DNA from 3 places in the Kribbella sp. DT2 genome. Region 2 is predicted to be linked to each of the others. Evidence: riboswitches for the same ligand, from Rfam matches in the RefSeq annotation. Region 2 holds a riboswitch; each other region holds the start of a gene.
What was found. Region 2 has a riboswitch for cobalamin ahead of ACLQ2O_RS37655 (ABC transporter substrate-binding protein). Riboswitches for the same ligand answer to the same signal wherever they lie in the genome.
Positions count from the first base shown of each region.

Region 1: another riboswitch for cobalamin. It lies ahead of ACLQ2O_RS35265 (ribonucleoside-diphosphate reductase subunit alpha); the one in region 2 lies ahead of ACLQ2O_RS37655 (ABC transporter substrate-binding protein).
Region 3: another riboswitch for cobalamin. It lies ahead of metE (5-methyltetrahydropteroyltriglutamate--homocysteine S-methyltransferase); the one in region 2 lies ahead of ACLQ2O_RS37655 (ABC transporter substrate-binding protein).

Region 1 is NZ_JBNCLH010000010.1:232,091-236,915, reverse strand. It holds gene ACLQ2O_RS35265 (ribonucleoside-diphosphate reductase subunit alpha) at 1-2,379, opposite strand, end outside; cobalamin riboswitch at 2,511-2,667, opposite strand; gene ACLQ2O_RS35260 (DinB family protein) at 2,726-3,307, opposite strand; gene ACLQ2O_RS35255 (class I SAM-dependent methyltransferase) at 3,629-4,540, shown strand; gene ACLQ2O_RS35250 (TetR/AcrR family transcriptional regulator) at 4,629-4,825, shown strand, end outside.
Region 2 is NZ_JBNCLH010000012.1:98,691-103,515, forward strand. It holds gene ACLQ2O_RS37640 (hypothetical protein) at 1-806, shown strand, start outside; gene ACLQ2O_RS37645 (hypothetical protein) at 935-1,618, opposite strand; gene ACLQ2O_RS37650 (CGNR zinc finger domain-containing protein) at 1,682-2,167, shown strand; cobalamin riboswitch at 2,295-2,483, shown strand; gene ACLQ2O_RS37655 (ABC transporter substrate-binding protein) at 2,508-3,536, shown strand; gene ACLQ2O_RS37660 (FecCD family ABC transporter permease) at 3,689-4,657, shown strand; gene ACLQ2O_RS37665 (FecCD family ABC transporter permease) at 4,654-4,825, shown strand, end outside.
Region 3 is NZ_JBNCLH010000002.1:789,294-794,118, reverse strand. It holds gene ACLQ2O_RS12475 (potassium transporter Kup) at 1-1,427, opposite strand, end outside; cobalamin riboswitch at 1,515-1,729, shown strand; gene metE (5-methyltetrahydropteroyltriglutamate--homocysteine S-methyltransferase) at 1,848-4,151, shown strand; gene rocD (ornithine--oxo-acid transaminase) at 4,219-4,825, shown strand, end outside.

The DNA of each region.
Region 1 (4,825 bases), on a different contig from region 2:
GACGGTGAACTCACCGGACATGTTCGACTTCACGAACAGGTTGCTGTACGTCGGTTCGATCGACTGGCTGACCCCGCAGATGTTGGAGATCGTCGCGGTCGGCGCGATCGCTAGCACGTTGGAGTTGCGCATGCCGTCCTTCAGCACCTTCGCGCGCAGCGCCTCCCAGTCGAGCGTCCGGCCGGTGTCCAGCTGGACGTCGCCGTTGCGCGCCGTCCGCAGCAGCTCGAGCGAGTCGATCGGCAGGACGCCCTGGCTCCATAGCGAACCGTCGTACGTCTGGTACGTCCCGCGCTCGGCGGCCAGTTCGGTCGAGGCCTCGATCGCGTGGTAGCTGATCGCCTCCATCGAGACGTCGGCGAACTCGACGGAGGCGTCGGACGAGTACGGGATGCGCAGCGCGAACAGCGCGTCGGCGAAGCCCATCAGGCCGAGGCCGACCGGGCGGTGCCGCTGGTTGGCCCGCTCCGACTCCGGCGTGGTGTAGAAGTTCACGTCGATCACGTTGTCGAGCATCCGGACCGCGGTCTTCACCGTGTCGCGCAGCAGGTCCGCGTCCAGACCGGTCTCGGTCAGATGGGCAACCAGGTTGACCGAGCCGAGGTTGCAGACGGCGGTCTCGTCGACGGTCGTGTTCAGCGTGATCTCGGTGCACAGGTTCGAGGAGTGCACCACGCCGTCGTGCTGCTGCGGGGAGCGCAGGTTGCAGGCGTCCTTGAAGGTGATCCACGGGTGGCCGGTCTCGAACAGCACGGTCAACATCCGGCGCCACAGGTCGACCGCCTTGACCCGCCGGAACACCCGGATCTCACCACGGTCGGCAGCGGCCTCGTAGTTCTCGTACGCCGTCCTGAACGCCGCGCCGTACAGGTCGTGCAGGTCCGGGACCTCGTCGGGGGAGAACAGCGTCCAGTCGCCACCGGCCTCGACCCGCTGCAGGAACAGGTCGGGCACCCAGTTCGCGGTGTTCATGTCATGGGTCCGGCGGCGCTCGTCGCCGGTGTTCTTGCGCAGGTCGAGGAACTCCTCGATGTCCATGTGCCAGGTCTCGAGGTACGCACAGACCGCGCCCTTCCGTTTTCCGCCTTGATTGACTGCTACAGCAGTGTCGTTGGCGATCTTCAGGAACGGGACGACGCCCTGGGACTCGCCGTTCGTACCGCGGATCTTGGCGCCGATGCCGCGGACCGGGGTCCAGTCGTTGCCCAGGCCGCCGGAGTACTTGGCCAGGAGCGCGTTGTTGCGGATGCCGGCGAAGATGCCGGACAGGTCGTCGTCGACCGTGGTCAGGAAGCACGACGACAGCTGCGGCCGCGTCGTACCGGAGTTGAACAGGGTCGGCGTCGACGACATGAAGCGGAACGAGCTGAGCAGCTCGTAGAACTCCAGCGCCCGGGTCTCCCGGTCGTCCTCCTTGAGCGCCATGCCCATCGCGACCCGCAGGTAGAACGCCTGCGGCAGCTCGAACCGGACCTTGTCGATGTGCAGCAGGTACCGGTCGTAGAGGGTCTGCAGGCCGAGGAACGCGAAGTCCAGGTCGCGCTCGGGCCTGATCGCCGCGGCCAGCCGGGCGAGGTCGAAGGTGGCCAGCTCGGGGTCGAGCAGCCCGGCCTCGATCCCGGTGCTGAGGTAGCGCGGGAAGTACTCGGCGTACGCCGTGCTCATGTCGGCCTGGGTCGCCTGCCGGGGCTCGCCGTGCACACGGCCGAGCGTCTCGCGACGGATCTGGTCGAGCAGCAGGCGCGCGGCGGCCTGGCTGTACTGCGGCTCGGTCTCGACGTACGAGCGGGCGGCCATCACCAGGGCGAGCTCGACCTCGTGCTGGGCGATGCCGTCGTAGCAGGAGCTGAGCGTCTCGTCGAGGATCTGCTCGGGGTCGACGGCGTCCAGACCGGCGGCCGCCTCGGCGATCACCAGCCGGAGACGGGCGACGTCCAGTGGCGCTCTGCTACCGTCGGCGCTACGGAAAGTGATGACCGGTGTCTCGGTCACGCCGGTCGGGTCGGACGGCGTCCGGGCTTTGGTGCGCTCTTCGCGGTACAGCACGTAGGCGCGGGCGACCTGATGCTCTCCCGCGCGCATCAGAGCCAGCTCGACCTGGTCCTGGATGTCCTCGACCTGAACGCTGCGCCGTGCGTCGCCGCGGCTGGTCAGCGCCGTCACGACGCGGGCGGTCAGGTCGGTCACCAGGTCACGGACCCGGTGACTGGTGCCGGCCTCGGCGCCCTCGACGGCCAGGAAGGCCTTGCTCACGGCGACCGCGATCTTGGTCGGGTCGAATGCGGTGCTGGTGCCGTCACGGCGGACGACGGTCAGCTGGGACGCCGACGGGTCGGGCACGGTGCCCGATGCGGGCGGCGACGACGAAACGATGGTCACAGGCGCTCTCTCCACGCGAGTTCCGGGGGACCATGACCTGGGGAAGAGCGCGCGACGCAGGGCAGCACGGCGAGTACGGCCGCCTTGACGCCCACCGACCCACCCACGAGGTCTCGGACCAACGCGTACCGGCGGTACGCGCACCGGTGGCAGGTACTCGGACTCGCGGACGACCTGTCCGCTCACCGTTGCGGGGCAGTTCCGGACTCGCACCGGATTCCCCTGTTGCCTCGGCCCGGCCGCGCTTGGTCGCGTCACCCGGGCAGAACCACCAGCACGCAGAACACTAGCGGTAGACCCCGACATGTAGTGCCTCGACGCGCCGCGTGTCGCACATCTAGTGGTTTCAGGCGGCCAGCGCATGGAGGTCCCGTAGCGTCATGATCTCCGATCCGTGATGGATCAGCTCCCGGTTGAGCCGCAGGACGACGTGGCCGAAGGGCTCCGCGGCGTCCAGTTCGGTGGCCTGGCTGAGACCGACCGTCATCACCTGCTCCTCGTCCAGCGCGGCGATCGAGTCCTGCCACGCGTCGACCCAGTGGGTCAGCCAGGCGACCGCGTCCTGGGCGTTCCCGTGCAGCGTGATGTCCGTGCGGCCCTGGATCCGCTCGCCGAAGGTCCACTCCCAGCGCTCGAAGAACGTCTCGGTCAGGTGCGCGATCAGCCAGGCGATCGTCCGCGGCCCGCGATGGTCCGGCTCGTCCGGCCACTGCGCCACCCACTCACCCGATCCGAGCGACCGGAAGCGGCCGGCATGCCGTCGCCGTACGACGGTCAGCGCCTCCGCGCTCGGTCTCCAGAAGTACTCGTCGTCGGTCAGTGCCGCCAGCCGCTGGGCCAGCACCATCCAGCTGAAACCGAGCTGGCCCCGCACCATCGCCATCGCCGACGGTCGCTCCAGAATGTCCCAGTCGAACGGTTCCGGCATCACAGATCCTCACGCTCCCCGATTCCCCGCGGTTTGTTCTTGCTTCGAACATGTGTTCGAATTGTGGTCGAGAGAACGCCGGAAAGTCAATCAGCACAGCGTGTCGGTGCTGGTGCTTCCGGTGGTCGACTGTTAATGCGAGCGCGACCGGGGAGCTGGTGTGGAGTGAGACCCAAACGTGATTACTCAGCGTGGCCGACGGGAGTAGAGTCACGCTGGGTGAGCAGCGCTGGGGGAACGCTCTCGGGAGGGTCCGGGGGCGCGGTAACTGCTCGCGGGACTGCTTCCGAGGGGGAAACGCGTGACGCCGGGTGAGTCGAGATGAGCCTGAGTGGTGATGCCTGGACCTGGGCCTGGAGAGACTGGGAGGACGAGGACCGGGCCAGGCGACAGAAGGAGAAGCCGGTGGCGCTGGACGCGGACGAGCTGACGCAGGTGGCGGCCAACGAGGCGGACTGGGACGCGCGGGCGCCGCTGCACGCCGCGAGCAAGTTCTACGAACGGCCGGCGGACTTCTGGTTCGCCGACTACGAGTGGGCCGACCTGGGGGAGCTGGGTGGCCGTGACGTCGTCCATCTGCAGTGCCATCTGGGGACGGAGACGATCGCCTTCGCTCAGCGGGGTGCGCGGACGGCCGGGCTGGACCTGTCGGCGCGGTCGCTCGACGAGGCTCGCCGGCTGGCGACGGAGGCCGGGGTCGAGATCGACTACGTGCACGCCAATGTGTACGACGCGGTCGAGGCGCTGGGGGACCGGCGGTTCGACGTCGTGTACACCGGCAAGGGCGCCCTCTGCTACCTGCCGGACCTGCCGAAGTGGGCCGAGGTTGTCACCGGTCTGCTCAAGCCTGGTGGGTCCGTCTACATCGTCGAGTTCCATCCGCTGCTGAACTCGTTGCGCCCGGTCGGGTTGCCTGGTGAGTCCGACGAGTTGGTGCTGCGCAACGACTATCTGGAGGGCCGGGGCGCGATCGCGCACGAGTCGACGGTCACTTATACCGGCGACGAGGTCCCGGGACGCAATACCAGTTACGAGTGGATGCACGGGCTGGGTGAGGTGGTCACCACGTTGTCCGCGGCTGGATTGCGGATCGACAGTTTGCGCGAGTCCGAGGTGCTGCAGTGGCCGCGCTGGCCGTCGATGGTCCAGACCCCGGAAGGCTGGTGGCGCCTGCCGGACGATGCGCCACGGATCCCGTTGCTGTTCGCGCTGAAGGCGACCAAGCCGGCCTGATCTGATCCCGCTCCGGAGGCGGGCTGGGTGGAGCTCCCTCGAAAGGCTTCTGGCACGGCGTGCTAGCACGGTGTGCTAGTTTGCTGGTGTGGCGGAGCAGCGGGAGCGGATCTTGGCGGCTGCGGCGCGGGTGACGGGGGAGAGCGGGCTGGAGAAGGTGTCCGTCCGGGCGGTCGCGGGGGCTGCGGGCATTGGAATGGGGACGCTGCGGCACTACTTCCCGACGCAGCGGGACCTGCATGACGCGCTCGTACGGCGACTGCTGGACGATCAGCTCGACGACTT
Region 2 (4,825 bases):
AGTCGAAGGTCGCGGACACGTTGTGCGTGCGGATGAACCAGGCGCTGGTGCAGGCGACGCTCGCCGTACCGGTGGTGAGGATCCAGCCGAAGGCGGTGCCGGCGGAGATCGGGGTGCCGAGCTTCGACATCTGCCAGTTGGCGTTGAGCGCGAGTCCGAGTGGGCCGGTGCTTCGGCTCGGGGTGTCGGTGCTGCCGGCGACCAGGGAAGAGCTGACGGCGGCTCAGCAGGCGTACGCCGCGACGAAGGCCGAGCCGGCGCGTGCGATCGCGGTCGGGCAGGGCGGTTACGGGACGAGCAAGTTCGCGGTGTTCCTGCTGGGGACCCGTCTCTACAAGGTCGAGGGTCCGGTGGCGACGCAGACCAAGTACGTCGTACTGGCGCAGGAGGCGGCCAGGCAGGCGGCCGGGTTGCCGGAGGCGGCGCCGTTGATCACTCGTGAGGAGTGCGAGCGCGGGTCGAACGCGGCCGCGAAGGTCATGGGTACCACGGCGACGGCGCGGCGGGACAGCGAGACGGCGGCGGGCGATCTCGTCTGCGGCTGGATCACCTCGACCGCCGTGGTCTACTCGACGGCTCGCCGGATGGCCGACGCGGCGGCCGCGATGGCGTCGGTCCGCAAGGCGCCGACGTCGCAGTCCGTTCCGTTGGGTGACGAGGGGTACGTCGACACGGCCACCGGGCGCGGGACGATCCGCGTCGGGACGGACAAGATCGCCGACCTGGTCCCGCTGCCCGGCGCCAAGGTGAAGACCGACGACATGGTCGCCTTCGCCCTCGCCGTCTCCCCGCTCTACACGCGCTGACCGCGCCGCCGCTCACGCGCTGATGCGTCGCTGTGCTGATCGCGCCGCCGCGCGCCGCTCCACGCGCGTTGATGCGCCGCCGCGCTGACCGCGCCGCCGCCCGCCGCGTTGACCGAAGCGGCGCGCGCCTACTTCACCACGTCGGACAGCAGCCAGCCGATCCGCAGTTCCTCCGCGCCGGGACGGTAGGTCCGCAGCAGTTCCGCGCGCTCAGGATCGTCCTCGGGAAGGTCCTCGGCGAGCACGGCCTGCGCGGCGATGGTCTGCGGCCGGGCGCCGAGCGCGCCGCGCAGGTGGAGCGAGCGGCGCAGCATCGCGATCCGTTCGGCGGGCTCCTGCAGGTGTGCGAGGTGCCGAATGATGTACGACTCGAAGAGGCCGTCGCCGGTCCGCGTCGCGATCTCGAGCGCGGTCTCGTAGCGCGGGATCGCGGCGGCTCCGTCGTCGTCGATGTTGTCCAGCAGGACGCCCCAGTGGTACTCGGCCCACCCGCGCTGCAGCTCGGTCCCGGTCCGGGTCGCCGCACGGTAGTTGTCCTCAGCAACAGTCCGGTCGTCCGCGCGCGGGCGCTGGAACAGCAGCCGGCTGTACGCCAGTCGCGCCGTCAGCAGGTGCGCGGTCGACGAGGTCGGATCGAGCGCCGCGACCGCCTGCTCGGCCTCGTCGTGACCCTCGACCTGGAAGAACCAGCGGTCGACAGCGATCTCCGCGCGCAGCTCGGGATCGGCGTCCGGGCCCAGGACGGCGAGCGCGGCGTCCCACTCCCCGAGCAGTTGCAGGCGCCGAGCGATGTAGGTGGCATCAGTTAGCATGATACCTACGGTAAGCAGCGCGATGTAGGGGGTCAAGTGCAATACGGTGACTACATTGGGAACGTGACCCGGCTGGCGGTCGAGCTGGCCAACACCGGCACGCTCGACCCCGACGGCGAGCTCGTCGCCGCGTTCTTCGCGGAGCACGAGATCGCTCCACCGCCCGACGGCCGGTACGGCGACCTGCCGGACCTCGTCCGTACGGCGCTGGCCGAGTCGGTCGACGGCGCTGCCCCCGACGCCGTGCACCGCCTGCTGCGCGACTACCCGCCGGACATGCACCTGACCGACCACGACGGCGGCTGGCACGTCCACTTCAGCCGCAACGGCACCCCGGCCAAGCGCTGGGTCGGCCAGTTGGTCGCCGCCAAGCTCGCGCTGGTCGCGGCGGGCGACCCCTCGGTGACGCTGGGCCGGTGTGACGCGTCCAACTGCGGCAACTACTTCGTCGACCAGTCGCGGAACCGGACCCGCCGCTTCTGCTCCAACGCGTGCGCGAGCCGGACGACCGTCGCGGCGTACCGGGCCCGTACGGCGAAGAACGCCTAGCGGCCGTCGCTTCGCCGCGAAGAACTCCCGGCGGACCTCTGGGCTGTCCGGCCCGGCGCGCCGGCTCGGCGGAGCCGGGCGAGGTCGCGCGCCTGGACCGTGTGCTGCGACCGGGTCGCAGCGTGGGTTACCGTGTGCCCGTCGTGGTGTTCGGGAAGCCGGTGGAGTACCGGCGCGGCCCTCGCCACTGTGATCGGGATTGTCCGCTGAGCGTTCACCAGGTGTGAGACCACTGGCCCGGAGGGGCTGGGAAGGTCAGCTCGGCGGATGCGGTCGTCCCGTCAGCCAGGAGACCGGCCACGACGCGTCCCGTCCACGAGGTGTTGGAGGAACGGTCGCCATGGCCGTCGTACCCAAGGCAGTGCTTGCTGCCGTTTTCCTGTCCCTGGTCGCCGGCTGCGGAAGCGCCGGCGCCGACGAAGGTCCGAGCGCGAGCGCGACGACCGTGAAGAACTGCGGCCTCGACGTCGCTGTCGACGGCCCGCCGCGGCGGGTGTTCGCGGCGTACCAGCCGGCCATCGAGATGGCACACGCGCTGGGTATCTCCGACCGCCTGGTCGGGACCGCGTTCCTCGACTCCGAGCCGCTGCCCGAGTACGCCGGTGCGCAGCGGGACCGCAAGTACTACAAGAACATGCCGAGCCGCGAGGAACTGCTCAGCCTGAACCCGGACTTCGTGCTGTCCGGCTTCAACGACATCTTCAACGCGGCCGGCAGTGACGGCAGCTTCGGCAGCCGCAAGTCGCTGTCCGACCTCGGCGTGCAGACCTGGATCTTCAGCCCGCTCTGCCCGACCGCGGACGGCAAGGGCGACGAGGCGATCGACCCGTCGACGGTCTCGATGGACAACGTGTACGCCGACCTGCGCGACCTCGGCAAGCTGTTCGGCGCGAGCGACAAAGCCGAGCAGGTGATCGCGGACCAGAAGGCGCGGATCGCGGCGGTCGAGACCAAGGTGAAGGGCGCCGGCAAGCCGACGGTGGCGATCGTGCGGCCTGGGCTCGAGGGCGGCGGGATGACGGTGTCCGGTGGTCCGGACTTCGGCACGGTGCTGATCAGGCAGGCCGGTGGGGTGAACGCGTTCGCGGGGCTGACCTCGAAGCGGAACGTGAAGATCAGTGTCGAGGAGTTCATCAAAGCCGACCCGGACTACGTGCTGATCAGCGGTTGCTGCGACGCGACGCTGACCGAGGCGCAGGGGCAGCCGGACGTCGACAAGCTGCTGAAGAACCCGGCGTTCGCGAACCTCACGGCGGTGAAGAACAAGCACGTGGTGCCGTGGTTGTTCGCGCACCACTCGGCCGGCGTTCGCGGCGCGAACTCGACCGAGCTGATCGCGAAGATCATCCACCCCGACCTGGTCAAGTGACCGCCCAGGTCGCTGACGGTCGTCCGGGACCTCGTGGCCGGCGGGGAATCGATGGTCCGCCGCGCGCCGACGGTCGGCGGGGAGGCGACGGACGAGGCGCTCCCGGCCGGCCGGGGTTATTGCGGGGTGGGCTGACGAAGACCGGTGGTCTCGTGATCGCGTTCGCCGTACTGCTGGCGGCCGTGCTGCTCTCCTTGCTCGCCGGGACCGAGTGGTTCGCGCCGCGGGACGTGTACCTGGCAGCGGCCGACTTCACCGGCTCCGACACCGACCGCGTGATCCGGTACTTACGCCTGCCGCGGACCGCCACCGGCCTCATGGCCGGCGCGGCCCTCGGCTTGGCCGGCGCGCTGATGCAGGGCGTCACCCGCAACGCGTTGGCGGACCCCGGGATCCTCGGCGTCAACGCCGGAGCCGCGGTGGCCGTCGTCGCGGCGATCGGCGTCTTCGGCGTGACGAGCCTGGCCGGCTACGTGTGGTTCGCGATGGGCGGCGCGCTGGTGGCGACCGTCGTGGTCTACCTCGTCGGCGCCCTCGGGCGCGGCGGCGCGACGCCGGTCAAACTCGCGCTGGCCGGTGCGGCGTTGTCGGCCATGCTCGGGTCGGTCACGTCCGCGGCGACGCTGCTCGATCTGTCGACGCTGAACGAGTTCCGCTTCTGGGTGGTCGGATCGCTCACGATGGCGACCGGCCCGATCGTCGGCCAGGCATTGTCCTTCATTGCCCTAGGCATCGTTCTGTCGTTGGTGCTCGGGCGCTCGCTCAACCAGCTCGCATTGGGTGAGGAGCTCGCGACAACCCTCGGCACCCGGGTCGGCCTGGTCCGGGTCCTCGCAGGCCTCGCGATCATGCTCCTGGCCGGTACGGCGACCGCGATGGCCGGCCCGATCGGCTTCGTCGGCCTCGCCGTACCGCATGTCGCACGGGCGATCGTCGGCGCCGACTACCGCTGGATCCTGCCGTACTCACTCGTCCTCGCGCCGACGTTGCTGCTGCTCGCGGACGTGGTCGGCCGCCTGGTGGTCAGACCGGACGAGCTCCAGGTCGGCATCATCACCGCGCTGGTGGGAGCGCCGCTGTTCATCGCGCTGGTACGCCGCCAAAGGCTGGCCGAACTATGAGCACCCCCGTACGCATCGGCCCCTTCTCCGGCCGGATCGATCCCAGCGGAGTCGTCGTCACGGTCGCCGGTCTGGTGATAGCCGTTGCTGTAGGCGCCTATTCCCTGACGATCGGCGACTACGAGATCCCTCTCGCCCAGGTCCTGAACACCCTGGCAGGCAACGGCT
Region 3 (4,825 bases), on a different contig from region 2:
TCGTGCAGCTCGTTGACGAACGTCGTCAGTGAGCCTTCCTGACGCTCGCGCCGCGCGGTGACCAGAGCGCGCCCGCGCTGCCAGGTGGTGAGCACGGTGAAGACCGTGATCCCGATCAGCAGCGGCAGCCAGGCGCCGTGCACGAGCTTGGTCAGGTTCGCCGCGAGGAACAGCAGCTCGATCGACAGGAACACCGCTCCTCCGCCGATCACCACCCACATCGGCTTGCCCCACTGCTTGCGGACGATGTAGAAGAACAGCACGGTGTTGATCGTGACCGTGGCGGTGACCGCCATCCCGAAGGCGAAGGCGAGCGCGGCCGAGGTCTGGAACGCGAAGACCAGCGTGAGCACCGAGATCATCAGCGCCCAGTTGATCCACGGCACGTAGATCTGGCCGATCGTCTCGTCCGACGTGTGCAGGATCCGCAGCCGCGGCAGGTACCCGAGCTGCACCGCCTGGCGGGCGACCGAGAACGCGCCGGTGATGACGGCCTGGGACGCGATCACCGTCGCGGCGGTGGCGAGCAGGACCAGCGGGATCCTCCCCCACTCGGGCACGAGCAGGAAGAACGGGCTGCTGATCGACGACTGGTCCTTGAGCACCAGCGCGCCCTGCCCGAGGTAGCTCAGGACGCACGCCGGGAACACGAGGATCAGCCAGGCCCGGGTGATCGGCGCGCGGCCGAAGTGCCCGAGGTCGGCGTACAGGGCCTCGGCGCCGGTGATCGCGAGCACGACCGCGGCCAGCGCGAAGAAGGCGTGCCCGAAGTCGTTGGTCAGGAAGCCCAGCGCGTACGTCGGCGACAGGGCCTTCAGGATCTCCGGGTGGCGGGTGATGCCACCGATCCCGGCCGCGCCGATGGTGACGAACCAGATCACCATCACGACGCCGAACGACCGCCCGATCCGGCCGGTGCCGAGCCGCTGCAGCGTGAACAGGACGACGATGATCGTCGCGGTGATCGGTACGACGTACGAGTCCAGCCCGGGCTCGACGACCTTGAGACCCTCGACCGCGGACAACACCGAGATGGCCGGCGTGATCATCGAGTCGCCGAAGAACAGCGACGCGCCGAAGATGCCGAGCCCGGCCAGGATCACCTTGGTCCGGCGGCTGCCGTTGGTGCCGTGGCTACGGATCAGTGTGATCAGCGCGAGGATGCCGCCCTCGCCGTGGTTGTCCGCGCGCAGCACCAGCAGCACGTACTTGATCGTCACGATGATCGTGACCGCCCAGAAGATGAGCGACACGATCCCGAACACGCTGTCGGCCGAGACCGGCACCGGGTGCGGGTCGCCGGGGTTGAACACGGTCTGGATCGTGTAGATCGGGCTCGTGCCGATGTCCCCGAAGACCACGCCGAGGGCACCGATCGTCAGCAGCGTCCGGGACTGCACGCGGCCGTCCACGTGGTCGGTGCTCATCGCGTCAGCCTGTTCACGCGCGCATTGAACCAAATCAGCCTGGCTGGCAGACCGATCACACTCGCGTCGTGCTGTGAGAGTTCTGTGAGAAAGTGGAGACGCAGTGGTTCGGCCCGGTCGCCAGTCGGGTCGTCGTAAGAGGGAACCCGGTGGAAATCCGGGACTGCCCCGCAGCGGTGAGTGGGAACGACCGCCGTCATCAGCACTGGACCGGAGGACCGGTCTGGGAAGCGACGGCCAGTAGGTGTCTGGAGCCAGACGCGCCCGCGAGTCCGAAGACCTGCCTCTGCCCGCCGTGCGTCGTCGTACGGCGGTGACCGCGTGACCTCGTGGGAAGGTCGGCCGTGCGCGACCCGTCGCGCCTGCCGTCGTTCTCCTGAGGTCCGGGGTCTTCGAGACTGCCTCGCCAAGGAGAGACACTTGAACACCCAGTCAGCAGCACGGTCCACCGTGTACGGCTACCCGCGTCAGGGCCAGAGCCGTGAACTGAAGAAGGCCGTCGAGGGCTACTGGAAGGGCACCGTCAGCGCGGACGCCCTCCGGCAGACCGCGGCCGGCCTGCGCAAGGCCAACTGGCAGCAGCTCGCTGCCGACGGCATCGACGAGGTCCCGACCGGCGACTTCTCGTACTACGACCACGTGCTCGACACGTCGGTCCTGCTCGGCGCGATCCCCGAGCGGCACCGGGCCGCTGTGGCCGCGGACCCGCTGGACGGGTACTTCGCGATGGCCCGCGGCACCCAGGAGGTCGCGCCGCTGGAGATGACCAAGTGGTTCGACACCAACTACCACTACCTGGTCCCCGAGCTCGGCCCCGACAGCACCTTCACCGCCGACACCAGCAAGCAGGTCGCCGAGCTTCGCGAAGCGCTCGACCTCGGGCTGACCGCGCGCCCGGTCGTCGTCGGCCCGATCGCCTACCTACTGCTGGCCAAGCCGGCGCCGGGCGTCGACGAGCACTTCGAGCCGCTGTCGCTGCTCGACAAGATCCTCCCCGTGTACGCCGAAGTGCTCGCGGACCTGCGCGCCGCCGGCGCCGGCTGGGTGCAGCTGGACGAGCCGGCGCTGGTCCAGGACCGCTCGGCCGATGAGCTCGACCTGACGGCCCGCGCGTACGCCGTACTGGGTGGTCTGACCGATCGCCCGCGGCTGCTCGTCGCGTCGTACTTCGACCGGCTCGGCAAGGCGCTGCCGGTGCTGGCCAAGTCGCCGGTCGAGGGTCTGGCGATCGACTTCACCGGTCCCGCGGAGGGCAACCTCGACGACCTGGTCGCGGCCTCCGAGGTGCGCTCGAAACGGCTCGTCGCGGGCGTGGTCAACGGCCGCAACATCTGGATCAACGATCTCACCAAGTCGCTCGCCACGCTGACCCGGCTGCGCTCGCTGGCCGGTCAGGTCGACGTCAGTGCGTCGTGCTCCCTGCTGCACGTCCCGTACGACGTCACGGCCGAGGACGGCGTCGACCCGGAGGTCGCGCGCTGGCTGGCGTTCGCCCGGCAGAAGTCCGCCGAGATCGCGACGCTGACGCTCGGCTTCACCGAAGGCGCCGAGGCGATCGCCGACCAGCTGAACGCGAACCGGGCCGCGCTGGACTCCCGGAGCGCTTCGGCACTGACGAACAACCCCGACGTCCGGGCGCGGGTCGCAGCGGTCACCGACGCGGACAGTCGCCGCTCCACGCCGTACGCCGAACGCAGCGCCGCCCAGCAGGCACGGCTCGGCCTGCCGTTGCTCCCGACAACGACTGTCGGGTCGTTCCCGCAGACCACCGAGCTGCGGACGGCGCGCGCCGACCTGCGCGCCGGACGGATCGACGCGACGCAGTACGACCAGCGGATCGAGGCCGAGATCCAGGAGGTGCTCGCGTTCCAGGAGAAGGCCGGGCTGGACGTGCTCGTGCACGGTGAGCCCGAGCGCAACGACATGGTCCAGTACTTCGCCGAGCAGCTCGACGGGTACTTGGCGACGCAGCACGGCTGGGTCCAGTCGTACGGCACCCGGTACGTCCGGCCGCCGGTCCTGGTCGGCGACATCTCGCGGCCGGAGCCGATGACGGTCCGCTGGTGGGCGTACGCACAGCTGCAGACCGAGCGTCCGGTCAAGGGCATGCTGACCGGTCCGGTCACGATGCTCGCGTGGTCGTTCGTCCGCGACGACCAGCCGCGCAGCGACACCGCACGCCAGGTCGCGCTGGCGTTGCGGGACGAGGTCAACGATCTCGAGGCGGCCGGTGCCGCGGTGATCCAGGTCGACGAGCCGGCGCTGCGCGAGACCCTGCCGCTGCGGCAGGCCGACCGTGCGGCGTACCTGAGTTGGGGCACCGAGGTGTTCCGGCTGACGACCAGCGGCGTCCGGGCGGACACGCAGATCCACACGCACATGTGTTACGTGGAGTTCGGCGACATCCTGAACGCGCTGGACGAGATGGAGGCCGACGTCGCGAGCCTCGAAGCGGCCCGCTCGCACATGCAGGTCGCCCACGAGCTCGGCAACGCCGGCTACCCGCGCGGCGTCGGTCCCGGCGTCTACGACATCCACTCCCCGCGCGTCCCCGGCACGCCCGAGGTCGTCTCACTGCTGCAGAAGGGTCTGGCCGCGATCCCGGCCGAGCGCCTGTGGGTCAATCCCGACTGCGGCCTGAAGACCCGCGGCTGGCCCGAGGTCCGCGACTCCCTCGACCACCTGGTCGGCGCGGCCCGCGCCGTCCGCGAACAGCTCGGCTGACCTCAGTAGCAGGTAGTACAGGATATGCTCTCCTGTACTACCTGTTACCGACGAAGGGAAGCGATCCGTGACCGACCCGGTGAGGCTGGAAGAGCAGTACGGCGCACACAACTACCACCCACTGCCGGTCACCATCGCTCACGCCGAGGGGGCCTGGGTCACCGACACCGGCGGCCGGCGCTATCTCGACTGCCTCGCCGGGTACTCCGCGCTCAACTTCGGGCACCGGCACCCGGCGCTGATCGCGGCCGCGACCGAGCAGCTCGGCCGGGTGACGCTGACCAGCCGGGCCTTCCACCACGACCAGCTCGGCCCGTTCTGCGCGGAACTGGCCGGGCTGGCCGGCAAGGACGCCGTCCTGCCGATGAACTCCGGCGCCGAGGCCGTCGAGACCGCGCTGAAGCTGGCCCGCCGCTGGGGCTACCTGGTCAAGGGCGTGCCGGACGGCGAGGCCACGATCACCGTTGCTGACGGCAACTTCCATGGCCGGACCATCAGCATCATCAGCTTCTCCGGCGACGCCGACGCGCACGACAACTACGGCCCCTACACGCCGGGCTTCCGGTCCGTCCCGTACGGCGACGCGGCCGCGCTGGAGGCCGCGATCGACGACACCACGGTCGCCGTCCTGCTCGAACCCGTCCAGGGTGAAGCCGGCGTCATCGTCCCGCCGG